Regions from separate parts of the Methylobacter sp. S3L5C genome, predicted to be linked through region 1. Evidence: riboswitches for the same ligand, from Rfam matches in the RefSeq annotation. Region 1 holds a riboswitch; each other region holds the start of a gene.

What was found. Region 1 has a riboswitch for cyclic di-GMP ahead of KKZ03_RS20305 (hypothetical protein). Riboswitches for the same ligand answer to the same signal wherever they lie in the genome.
Region 2: it holds a riboswitch for cyclic di-GMP, as region 1 does, so the genes downstream of both, KKZ03_RS08865 (esterase-like activity of phytase family protein) here and KKZ03_RS20305 (hypothetical protein) in region 1, are expected to answer to the same signal.
Region 3: it holds a riboswitch for cyclic di-GMP, as region 1 does, so the genes downstream of both, KKZ03_RS14380 (VPLPA-CTERM sorting domain-containing protein) here and KKZ03_RS20305 (hypothetical protein) in region 1, are expected to answer to the same signal.

The regions. Positions count from the first base shown of each region.
Region 1 is NZ_CP076024.1:4,501,045-4,505,307, forward strand. It holds gene KKZ03_RS20300 (IS4 family transposase) at 1-922, opposite strand, end outside; gene KKZ03_RS20305 (hypothetical protein) at 1,105-1,857, opposite strand; cyclic di-GMP riboswitch class I at 1,888-1,967, opposite strand; gene KKZ03_RS20310 (hypothetical protein) at 2,240-3,154, opposite strand; gene KKZ03_RS20315 (VPLPA-CTERM sorting domain-containing protein) at 4,040-4,263, opposite strand, start outside.
Region 2 is NZ_CP076024.1:1,950,033-1,954,295, reverse strand. It holds gene KKZ03_RS08885 (hypothetical protein) at 1-187, opposite strand, end outside; gene KKZ03_RS08880 (transposase family protein) at 265-768, shown strand; gene KKZ03_RS08875 (transposase family protein) at 722-1,102, shown strand; gene KKZ03_RS08870 (hypothetical protein) at 1,099-1,611, opposite strand; cyclic di-GMP riboswitch class I at 2,006-2,083, shown strand; gene KKZ03_RS08865 (esterase-like activity of phytase family protein) at 2,125-3,603, shown strand; gene KKZ03_RS08860 (lamin tail domain-containing protein) at 3,664-4,263, shown strand, end outside.
Region 3 is NZ_CP076024.1:3,207,349-3,211,611, forward strand. It holds gene KKZ03_RS14375 (cytochrome c peroxidase) at 1-1,238, opposite strand, end outside; gene KKZ03_RS14380 (VPLPA-CTERM sorting domain-containing protein) at 1,350-2,273, opposite strand; cyclic di-GMP riboswitch class I at 2,358-2,436, opposite strand; gene KKZ03_RS14385 (FAD:protein FMN transferase) at 3,084-3,992, shown strand; gene KKZ03_RS14390 (IS5 family transposase) at 4,074-4,263, opposite strand, start outside.

The DNA.
Region 1 (4,263 bases):
CTTCAACGCCCCAGCGGAGATGATATAACGACTTAAATAAACTAGCTTCATAAAGCTCAGTATCCATGAGATTAGTAATCAGTACTTCTACCTCATTAGGAAGATCAACACGGACTAATCTGAGCTTTATCGGGGCACTTGATAATCCTTTTTCGACACACGTTTTAATTGAAGGTTTATTGGGCTTAATTGTTACTATTGCCTGTCTTTTATTACTTTTAATAAAGTCTTTTACGACTAGGCTTTGCTTGGTTTTTGTCCGCATACAAAATGATTGTTTATGATGTAAATGAAAGGTATAGAGCCAGAATGCAGGGTAGCCACGATCATAAATAATCAAATCATTTTTACTCGCATGAGCCATGTGACTATCAATACAGGACTTTTCGGATTTAAGCCTGGGATGAATACAAGAATCGATGACTAAATGATTCAGAACATCATAGAAAACCGATGCCATGCCCATGGTGCAAGACCCTTGCCCTGGTCGTCCTTTTTGAGTGCCAAAGTACTGAGTAATATCCGGTGTATTGGGCAAGCGAATGGAGGTACCATCAATCGCGCATAAGCGAAAGCCTTTCCATAATTTCAAGTGCTCAGGGTGTTGGTAAGCCTGATTGATTACTAGCTGATTAAGCGCGATAAATGCGGTATGTGAAAGCTGTTTTCTGGACTGAAAAAAGGCCGACTTTGTGATCCACTGAGAGGCTTCTTTTTTATGATTAAGTACCTTAAAAAACTGGTCGAGTTCTACTTGATTGGAATGCTTTCTAAAGTTAAGCAGATACAGTATTAAAGTAGAAAAATTGAGTGATCTGTTCCGTATAAAAGCGGTATTTGAAAGACGATGTTTGTCTATAAATGAAAGGTCGTTAAGGGTATTGTTTATGAGTAGAAAAATGTTATTTAATGACTTTTCCAATGTTTTATGGTGGCCTTTATTTCATAGGTAATACGTGATTTTATTGCCTGTAATTTTAGCATAATCAGTTAGTTATGCCTTAACTTACTGGCATTGACACTGACCCCATTGATTCCGTTAGGCAGGTATAGCTGCTTGGTTCAGGCAGGGTAAAAACGTGAATAACGGGGTTGCAAACCTCGTCACGCCGGGGTCAAATTACCCAATGTGGCCTGTCGTCTAAAGCCCAGTAATCCCATCAAACCGCTACCGAATAACCAAACTGCGCCAGGAACGGGAACTGCGGCAACATCGCCGGGGCGAACAGCCCAGGCATAGAAAGAAGCGCCAAGTTCGTCGCCGTTCTTGTAGCCAGCCTGGTAGCCAGCCGATGTATCGAAGTACCAAGCGCCGCCAGAACCGGGCGAGTACTCAGTTCCCGACCAGTAAACCAAGGCTTGTAGGTTATTGACCAAGCCGATGTTGGCTTGTCCGTTATTAGAACCGTTGCCATGAATGCCAAATGTAGGTTGGTAATTTCCAGCTGTATCAACATAATCCTTTAAGCCCAGGTTAACGTTGTACATATAGGCTAACTCGGAGTTGGAGCTAGTAATGTTATAACCGAAATCGGTTGTGCCATTTTCGGAATATCCGGTGTTAAAACTGCTGCCGTTGACCGGTGTGTTGCTGGCCAAGCGCCAGTCGCTAAAACCGCCGTAGACTAAATTGGCGGCCCACGTGACTGCAGTATTCCATTCCATTTTTCCATTATTAACGGCACCTGCATAACCAGAGGTACCAGCATAGTTAGCATCTTGTAGCCAAGTGATATTAAGCACGTTGTCATACAACATACCGTTACCACGATCAACTAACGACGCATGGGCAGTTCCGGTAACAGCGACACTGGCAAGCAAAGCCAACGCTAATAAGGTTTTTTGATGTTTCATCATATTCTCTTTAGGTAATCTTTCATTAATCAAATGTGCAACTCGGCTGACCTTTTAAAAAAGGCTCCGTAGCTTTCCGTCCTTATCTCACAATAAGTTTAGCTTTATCGTCCTTGAATCATGCGCACTTACATAAGCTTGACACGAAGTTTAAAGTTGAAAAAACTGCTTTTGTGCAATAAATTTAAATATTATCACTAATAAATATTGCATATTTGACCATGCCTACCAGACAGATCAGGCACATTTTTTTGTGCCCGGCATATTTAAATAATGGTTTGTTTCGTTGACTGTTAGGCAACGAAAAAATGTTGCCTACCTACAGTCTAATCGTAAGAAATCGAACTAAACTGGACGTTAAGCCAACAAATACAAAAACTGCGACCTATAAGCATCGTTTTTGCGAGCATAACAATTCTTTGCGCTTATGTGTAAGGCTTGTCAAGCCCAGTAAGCCAGAACCGAGCAGCCATAGGGCTGCAGGTACTGGGACAGCTGCTGGTGTGATGGCATTACCAACGCCTAAGGGTAATGATAATGTCGCACCTGGATTTAAAGCTAGCCAAGTTGGGTCAATATAGAACTCAGGATCAATAAAAGCCCCCGCATAAAAAGTTAAAATTGAACCGAATGCATGAGATCGAGATAGAGCGTCCATATAAACCATTTGTGTTGCATGCCCGGACGCATCAGTCAGAATCTCTGTGACTCCACCAAAAGTGCCAGCAAAAGAATCATATGAAATCAACGTTTCGTTTAACCATATATCTGACCGTCCTGTGTGACGTGTATTGCTTGTACATAAATGGTTACCACAGTCATAGCTAAACCCTGTCTCTCCACCTACTGAGAAACCAACTTTTGAGGCTGTCTGAACTTCATCAATAGTCTGTGCTGCGAGATCCTGACCAAATAGCCAATATCGCCCTCCGAAGCCCACTGGAATCCAGGTAGAAGCTGGCCCCGATATATCAATACTATAAGACATAGTGCCATCGGCTTGGGCCATAGTCTCTCCGTATCTATTATATGCTTTCGCTGATACTAAAATATAAGGCGCTGGCGTACTGGAGAAAGTTACAGTCTCTAGCTCCAAGCTATTGGTATCTATTACTTTATTAGTATAAGTTATCGAATTATTGTGAGGGGTAGAGTTGCCCATAGTATTTGAAATACTACCTTCCGAATAAGAAGAGGTGACACTAGCCCACGATGTATTTGCACAAAGACTTAAAGTTAAACATGGTAATAACAAAGCTAACTTTATTGTTTCTTTACTAGAGTTTTTAGGAGATATCATGAAAAATTTACGTGATGAAGTCTGCCATTGAATTTAATAGTAATATCAGTTGGTTTGTTTCGTTTAAACATTCGTTTTTTTATGCCTTACGATCTACCAAGTAATAATAGTTAAGACTTTCAAAAAATGGTAGGTTAAACACAGTTTAAATTGAGGAGTGTTGAAAATGGCATAAAGCCACGTAAATTTTGGCATTTAATAAATTCTATGGGACTTTTCTGTCGTTTTTATAAACGCACCCTATGAGCAACAAACCCGTAAGACGGTTTAAATGTAGGGTGCATTAGTAATAACGTAATGCGCCGAATGATCAAAGACCAACATACTGCGCAATACGCTATTTCACCCTACAGATTTTAGCTTTCCACGTTGGTGCCGTTAATCAATAACGTTTACCAATTCATCGAAGGTGTTGGTGGCGCTGGTACCGCCAGTTTATAGTTAAGATTTGTTGGTTTTTTGGACTAAAGCCTTATGATTTAGGTCATGGGGCTTTTTTTGTGGAGGTGTTTTGGCAAAATAGATATGTAGGTTGGGAAATATCTTTTCCTTGCCCAATATTCAAAGGACAAAAGCATAATATCGATACATTACCCAATGTCATCATTCTATTTTAATGTGGAAATGTTGGACAAAAAAATGTGCCCACCTAATTTGTTGAATCAATTTTACAACCAACTCAAGGTGCAGAAACACCCAAAAAAGCCATTTATTAGGTATATTGGGCGTAGATTTTATTTTTCTGGGTAGCACTTTTCGGCAGAGCCATTGCAGCTTGCATCCATTACCGTCAATAAATATCTTTAATGTTTACACCGGTTTCATGAAGAACAGTACAACAAAAAAGCCGCCCAGTAGAGGCGGCTTTAGTGCCTGATCTTTACGTTAAGCGTTGGCGGTCATGGTGCTATACAGGTTTTGAGATTTAGCCTTTTTCTTATGAAAAGCTCCAAAACCTAATAAGCCTGATACAAACATCCAGATAGCGGCTGGAATTGGAACGGCGGCAACGGTGGGGGCCATGGCCATGATCTTCCAATTCATTGGGGTATGAGTCGTTAAAGGGGCGAACAATTGGCCGGTTGTACACAAAAATTGTGGCCCTGCTT
Region 2 (4,263 bases), 2.3 Mb from region 1:
TTTCCCAACCGCCAACAGCCGTTCCACCAGAACCGTTGGTTGCCAAATTAAATTTACCCAATGTGTAACTGCTGCCAGCGTCTAAACCGGTAACTACTGTTGCTTGTGCCCAACCCGTGCTGCCGCCTTCCTCACCAGTCATGAACAATTTTGCTTGAGTACCCATACCTGTTGCTACATTAGACATCTTTCCTAAATAATTGACATAGAATTTGGCTTTGATAGGGTTAAAATAGCGATCTACCTCTGAAAACACGGATAGCCATGACTCCTTATGCCCAATTGCCAAGACACAAGCCTGAAGAATTTTTAAGGACTGTCGGCCTGTCACCAGAAGATTTTCTGCATCTTCACGGTAAGCTGGTGACTTACCTGGACGAACAAAAAGTCCTTAATCCACTGACTAGACGGGGACGAAAAGACTCCAAGATGGCTTTGGAAGACCGCTTGTTACTGACACTCTATTATCTTCGTCACTATCCGACGTTGATAAATCTGGCTGCGGTCTTCGACATCAGCGAATCGTATTGCCATAAAATCTATACTCGCACTGTAAGACTATTGATCAAAATCGAAAAACTGCCCAACCGCAAAGCACTGTTGGAAGATCCCGCAGCTACCGTGGTCATTGATGTTTCGGAGCAGCCTATCGAGCGCCCTGTTAAAAACCAGAAAGCGTACTTTTCAGGAAAAAAAACGCCACACGATCAAAGTCCAACTCGTGATCTGCCTATTGACGATGACTATACTCTCCGTAGTGATAGGTAAAGGTCAACAGCATGATTTTTCGATCTTCAAAGATAGCCGTCTATTGTTACATCCTGATGCCCTGTTGTTGGCGGATTCCGGATACCAAGGGATAAAGAAACACCATCAGAACTCGACTCTACCGGTTAAAAAGAAAAAAGGCCAACCGCTTTCGGCAGAAGACAAAGCCGATAATAAGGCACTATCAAAACAGCGTATTTTTATTGAGCATGTTAATCGCCGATGCAAAATTTTCAGGATTGCCAAAGATGTTTATCGGGGCAAACACAAGCATTACTCCTTGACATGGAATTTAGTGGCTGCTCTTGTTAACTTACGCTATGGCTGTATTTAGGAAAGATGTCTATTAAACAAAGCGCTCGCAGCAGGCAGGTCGGCAGAGCAGAAACGACTAAACGTAGTAGTCAGATTAGAAACTGCCTGTGATTGTTGAAATCCGTTATCCCAACCATAAACTTTAGTGATCAAATCCCCACCGCTTTGTACGGCTAAAGTAGCTTTATCAATGACCCATTTAGACACATAAGCACCGCCTTTAGTCGCATCAGGATTGTGCGTGTGCGCAGAACCGACAGTATTATTCCACTCATGATTCATCAATACGGTAAAAGTACCATCATTGTTATCAAAAGCACCTAAACCGTCAGGAAGACCGCCCATAGTATAACCACCCACTACGTTTCCAGTAGTCAGGATTGAAGTTACTGCCCAACCTGGAGCAGTAGCCAATGGAAGCAGATAAGGCGCTGTAGTCGTGCTGGGGCCTGTAACAGCGGATGCCATCAAAGGCATACCAGCCAATATTGCAGCAACAGCTGCAACAGATTTTCTCATTTTAAACATGGTCTTTTCCTGGCTAATAAAATTATTGAGTATGTCCGGTAACTATTAACCGGAAAATAGTTTATACCGAAGAAAAATGACAGCAGCATTAAAGACATATAAAAACTATATTATTAAATAAAGCCATTTATTCAATAACATAAGTATGAAATACACATGAGATACACATGTATTACATTAAGACCAAATCTAAACAAAATTGTAATTTTTTTGATACAAAATCTTGGGGTTTTTTAGAGCTCAATACTTTACCAAGCCTGGATAATTTATCGTGCTTAGTCGTAAGCAGTGTTAATTTTTGTCTTTTTATCAAGCATCTATGCTCTCTTAATTGATGCCGTAAATTTGTAATTTCATGTCATTAAAATGACATAACTGTCTGTCAAAATAAAGTTTGTGTCAAAGCTAAACCCGTTGTGAAGCGGGGACAGAAAACTGCGGGTCTAAAAGACGAGATAGCCGGGTTACCACCTAATTGAGTATCCCACGCTTACAAACCTTTTAGGATTTACGATGCATAAAAAACTGTTACTTTCGGCTATCATAGCCTCACTTTGTGCCGCTACTTCAGCGCATGCAGCAATAACGTCAGGCCAATTAATCGCTATTGGCAGCTTGAGTGGCAGTTCTGCCGGCGTTAATACCGATTTGTCAGGCTTAACAGGCTTGCTTGAAAACGGTATAGCAGGTAATTTCCTGGGTGGTATCGGTTCCGGACTTGCTTACGCAGGCGGAAATACTTTTATTGCGACGCCAGATCGCGGACCTAATGCAACGGCGTACAACAGCCAAATAGACGACACATCTTCTTATATTGCACGTTTCCATACCATAACTCTGGATTTAACTGCCAATACATCAGGTACTGGTTTGGCTTATAACCTTACGCCAACATTAACAGCAACCACTTTGTTGTCTAGCGCCACAACGCTAAATTATGGCACTGGTGCAGGCTTGGGTAACCAAATAAATGGCGCTCCCTTAGGTTCCGGCGCACCAATACTGAATACAACCAACAACACCAATTATTTCACCGGTCGTTCTGATAATTATGGTTCTGCCAATGCACTGGGCGTAACTGATTCCACTTCAGCAAACCCCAGCAATGCCCGCTTCGATCCTGAAGGCGTACGTGTTTCCAATGACGGCAAGAGCGTATTTATTTCCGATGAATACGGTCCTTATGTCAACCAGTTTGACCGTGCAACCGGTGAGCGCATTAAATCTTTTGCGCTGCCTGCCAATTTGGCCGTTGCAAATCTGAATCCGATTGGCGCTACCGAGATAGCTAATAACACAACCAGCGGCCGAGTTACCAACAAGGGCATGGAAGGTTTAGCCATTACTCCGGACGGCACCATGCTGGTAGGTATCATGCAAGCGGCGTTGGGACAGGAGGGTGGCGGTAAAAGCATTCGTATTGTGACTATTGACATCGCAAGCGAAGCGACTCATGAATACGCCTATAAACTAACAAACGGTTCAGGTGCCAGTGAAATTATCGCCATCAACAACCATGAGTTTTTGATCGATGAGCGTGATGGCAAAGGCTTGGGAGATGGCAGTAACGCTGTCGTCAAACAGCTGTATAAAATTGACCTCACAGGTGCAACTGAAGTTAGCGGTATGACTGGCTCTTCGGCATTAGGCGCTGCAGCAATTCCAAAAACCTTGTTTCTTGACGTAGCCGCTAAACTTAATGCCAATGGCATCAACAGTGCCAATGTTCCATCCAAGATTGAAGCATTGGCTTTTGGTCAGGATATTTATGACAACGGCGCATTGTTCCACACATTATATGTTGCCAACGACAATGATTTTGTCCCTGGCCTCGCCGGTGCCAACCAATTTTATGTATTTGCTGTTGCCGATACGGCCCTTAACTTTCAGGCGCAACAAATATCTGCTGTCCCTGTTCCTGCAGCTGCCTGGTTGTTTGGTACAGGCTTGCTTGGCTTAATGACTTCGTTAAGAAAGCGCGTCCGTGCTTAAATAAATAACTCTTACCACCACAATATAGTGGTGGTTTTTAACCCTGCTTGAGAAATTAAAATGAACAATAAAACCATAGTTAAACTGTTGGCTGCCGGTGCCATGCTGAGCGGCCTAATCAATACGGCCGAAGCATCCGTTACTAATGTTAAAATTACCGAATGGATGTATAACTCCAATGCTGGAGAATTTATCGAATTTACTAATCTGGGATCAACCGCTGTTAATTTTGCCGGTTGGAGCTTTGATGACGCTAGTAGAGCGCCCAACTCAGTCACCTTATCGGATTTTGGCCTTATCGGCGCAGGCGAATCGGTAATATTAACTGAATTAACGGCAACTGCATTTCGCACAGAATGGAATTTATCATCCAACATAAAAGTTATCGGAAACAATACCCAAAATCTGGGACGCTCCGACGAAATTAATCTTTATGATAATACCAATACCTTGATTGATCGTCTTACTTATAACGATGCAGGAACCGGCAATGTGAAAGGTCCACGTACTCAATACGTAAGCGGCATCCCTGGAAGTCTTGCTGCCTTGGGAGCCAACAATGCCTCACTATGGGCTTTGTCTACTGTAGGTAACTTGGACGGTGCCTACCTATCATTAAGTGGTGACATTGCCAGCCCTGGTAAAACATCATTTGCTGTA
Region 3 (4,263 bases), 1.3 Mb from region 1:
AAGTCATGCCCGTTTTTTAGCGAAACAATCTTTTCAGGACTATAACCCAAACCCAGCCAAGTTGGCACATAGGTGGCAGGAACACGTTGTGTTAAATCAATAGGCGCTTGATCAGATATCAGGGTTGCTTGATACATTTGCAAAGCAATACCAAAAAATAGCGAGAAGTTGGCTTCCGTTTGGTTATACGGCATTTGCCCGGGGGCTGGTGCACCAAAAGGGCCAAGCGCATTATATGACCAATATTTTTTATTAAACGCCTTGGTAATCATGGCTTTATAAGTAGTATTTAAGCCTGCTTTTAAGTCGTTTGCGGTACTTAAGGTTAAGTTTAAGGGGGCAAAAACGCTGTCTTCATCATGCACTTTCTGGTTTTGTAAGGGTTTGCGCAGGAGTAACTTTCTGCCTATTGCCGCCAGATTACGACCACGGCAACTCATTTCGCTGGCATTGAGTGGTGGTCCCATGGCCAGTGAAGCAAGCGATGAGTTTTCCAGATGTAAACGCTGTTTAACAACTGAGCGAGCGCCGCTGGTTACCCAAATACCAGCGCTGGGGTCGCGATCACCCCAAGTACTACTGCCGTTAAAAATGTTATTGGCGCGGCCATCCCAAAAGTTACGGTAATTAAATATGTCATTTATAACCGTCGGTGTGTTTCTGGGTTCTACGCGTCGAGTACCTGTGTTGCCAATATGAAAAACAGGATCGGCGCTCCGGTCGCAACTATCATTTGCGCCGTTAAACGGATTGGCTCCCTTAAAGGCGCCACTGAAAGTACCCGCCGAGGACACCACGTCATCGGTAATATAAGTTGGAACGCTGTTACTTTTATCCAGCGGATTGGGATATCGGTAGAGCGGAAAATCGGAAAGTTTTACCGTATAGTTAGGGCCGCCGCCAGTACCTGAAGGCAGCATGTCAAATGTTTGTCCGCTGGCATTGCTGCTTTTCTCACCGGGATTAATCTGATTTTTATCTCTCGCATCAGCGCCTGCATGATAATGGCATGAGCCACAGGCCTGACCGTCACTGCCCACATTCATGTCCCAAAACAAAGCCTTGCCTAAAGCAATAGCCATGTTTTTATCAACCACGATAGGACTGGTACCATCCAAAAGGCCGGGAACAGGAGGCAACGGTACATTTTGCAAGGGGTAAGGTATCGGACCATGCGCATAAACAGCTTGCGTTATTAGCAACCCGAAGACCAGCATAATTTGAGGGAGAAATTTCATTATTTATCTCGTTAAATCGGTAAGATCAGTAACTACAGCCGATAACGCCGGGTATAGTTATTTTTTGCCAAGCCGGATAAGTCATCCGGCTTGGTGTTGTTAAGTCAGGTTTTAGGTCGTGCTTTTTTTACGACCACGTAAACCAATCAAGCCGGCCATGGCACTACCAAACAACCAAACCGCGCCGGGTACCGGTACGGCACTGATGCTTAATTTATAACCGTCTTGAGTTGCACCCCATGAGCCATTTCTATAGCCGCCAAGGGCGATGGTATAAATTTGACCTGCTTCGGCATTAAAACTGATGGTATTCAGGTTGCTTGGCGTAGTGCCGCCAATGCTGTAGGCAACCATATCGGCAACAGAGAAAGACGTATTACCCTTTGGTAGGGAAGATGATGTAGGTGCGCTTAGTTGAGTGTTGTTGCCCAGGTTCCATGAACCATGATGGTTATAATCGACAGTGCTGGTGTCCATACCTTTAAAGATGGTGAATCCAAAATTGGTGCCACTTTGGTTAATGCCTTGGGCATTGACGGTAACCGTGCCACCGACATCCGATTTAAACAGGCCAAAGTCCACATCATGTCGCCAGCCTTGTGCACCGCTCAATCCCTGGTCGCTCCATGCGCCTTTGGCGGTATCGATGTCAGCGCCAACACCATAACGGGTCAGGGAATCCTGGCTGGAAATTTCTGCCGTACCGTTTGCAGTCATGTGTACTCCCCAATGCAGAACACCGCCACCGTTGTAGCCAAACGGTGTGGTGTTGGTGCCACCGGTGCCTGCCCAAGCCGCAACCGAGTTCGTTGAACCTAATGGTGCGCCGTTAAATCCCCAGACCCAGCCATCGGTTCCTGCGCCACCATTGCAGGGCGCACAAGCTGTGGTATTGCTACTGAAATCATTGCCTTCATAAGTCGACAAATTGTACATGGTTGTCGACGATGCCGAGGCATTGCTGATAGCGCCTACAGACATTACGGTACCGGTGATTGCCATGGCAACGGCTTTAGCGATTTTGGTTGGTTTCATTATGTTAATCCTGAATGGTTAAGTTAAATAAATAACACTGTTCAAAGTAATAAGGCTGGAGATTAGTCCATCAGTCTTATTACAAGAAGCAACCAGGCAGTCTTTAATCACAAGATCCTTGGCTTTCCGAACCTGCCTCACGACAGGAGTGGCTATTAAATTGCTAATTTTTTTCTGTTGAAACATTAATTTCAACAAGGGCATAACAAAGTAAACAAGTTTGCTTACTCTTACCTAAACTAAAAGCAATAATTGAGCCATCTTAAAATATCCCTTGTTTTATTCAGGGTAAATGTACTTGTCGGCGTTTTTAAAGTTGTGGATTCAGGTAGTTAACAAGCCTGAATGTAAGTCACTTACTCTATGTTTTATATGGCTTTATCAGTAAAAAATTGACTATTTTCATCTGAGGACAATTAAAGAGCAAAGCCATTGCCTGTTTGGTATGACAGAACGGTATCGCTAAGGATTTGTAGGATAATCTGATAATTTAAAGCTGAATATTAAAAAACTATGTTATTTGACACAATTAATCAGGTTAAATAACACGATTTAGTTTTAAAGAGCTTGGTCTACGAAAAGCACGAAAAAAATTGCTGGGTTAATTTGAAAAGCCGTATTCGACGTGTGACCGGGTTTGGAAATCCTGACTGATATTGTCACGATGGACTACTACCTGATTTCAGGTGTTAAACAGTTTTTTCGTGTCTTTCGTGTTTTTCGTGGACAACAGCTTTTGCCTTGCGTGGCTAATATTTACCAGCAATTCGCTGTGAATATTGTGTACACTGATATTTTTGCATTTTTTAAATGACTCCCATGCTTTTAAAGCTCTACCGTTTTCCCTTTCGTGCGATGGGTTCGCCTTGTGAAATTCAACTTTATGCTGGCGATAAGCAGTCCGCGCAGTGTGTCGCAGATAAAGCGATGGCGGATGTATGGCTTATAGAAGCGCGGTATTCAAGATATCGCGAGGATAGTGTGTTGTCTGCCATAAACCATGTCGCGTCCAAAGGCGGGGTAGTGCCGATAGATGAAGAAACGGCGGCATTACTTCATTATGCGGATACTTGTTATCAGCAAAGTAACGGTTTGTTTGATATTACTTCCGGTGTATTGCGAGGCGCTTGGGATTTTAAAGCACAAACTTTACCCAAAAAAGCTGTCATTAAACAACTGCTACGCGGCGTAGGCTGGAACAAAGTACAGTTAAGTTCGACGCATATTGCTTTTAAAAATGCCGGGATGCAACTGGATTTTGGTGGTATTGGCAAAGAATACGCTGTTGACAGGGCGGCAGTTATTTGCCGTGAGCAGGGCATTGAACATGGCTTGGTCGATTTGGGCGGCGATATTAAAATCATTGGCCCACATCCCGACGGCAGGCCTTGGTCTGTCGGTCTAAGGCATCCGCGCAAGCTCGGTGCTTTGTTGGCAAACGTCAATGTTTATGAGGGCGCGGTAGCCAGTAGTGGCGATTATGAGCGCTGTATGGTTGTTAATGGCCAGCGCTATGGGCATGTAATAAATCCTAAAACCGGCTGGCCGGTTAATGGCTTGATTGGCGTAACCGTATTAGCCAGGCAGTGTGTGATTGCCGGGAGTGCTTGTACGATTGCCATGCTCATGGAAAAATGCGGTAAACAATGGCTTAATGATTTGGGCGTACCGCATATCTGGATGGATAGCCAAGGAAAAGTTGGCGGGCAACTGAATTAGCCTGACCATAAATTTAAAAATAAGGTATATAACCTGCTTTTTTATTAAATCAGGTTATATAACCTAGGTTCTGTTGACGTTTCACCTCAGCCATAAAAGCACCGAGGAAAATGATAGCATCCCCATGTAATTAATAGCTTTTTTCTCATATCGTGTAGCAATTCTGCGATAGTGCTTGAGCTTACCGAACATACATTCAATGGCATGCCGCTCCTTATAATGCCAATAATCGCACTCAATATCTTCTTTTCGGTTCGATTTAGGTGGGATA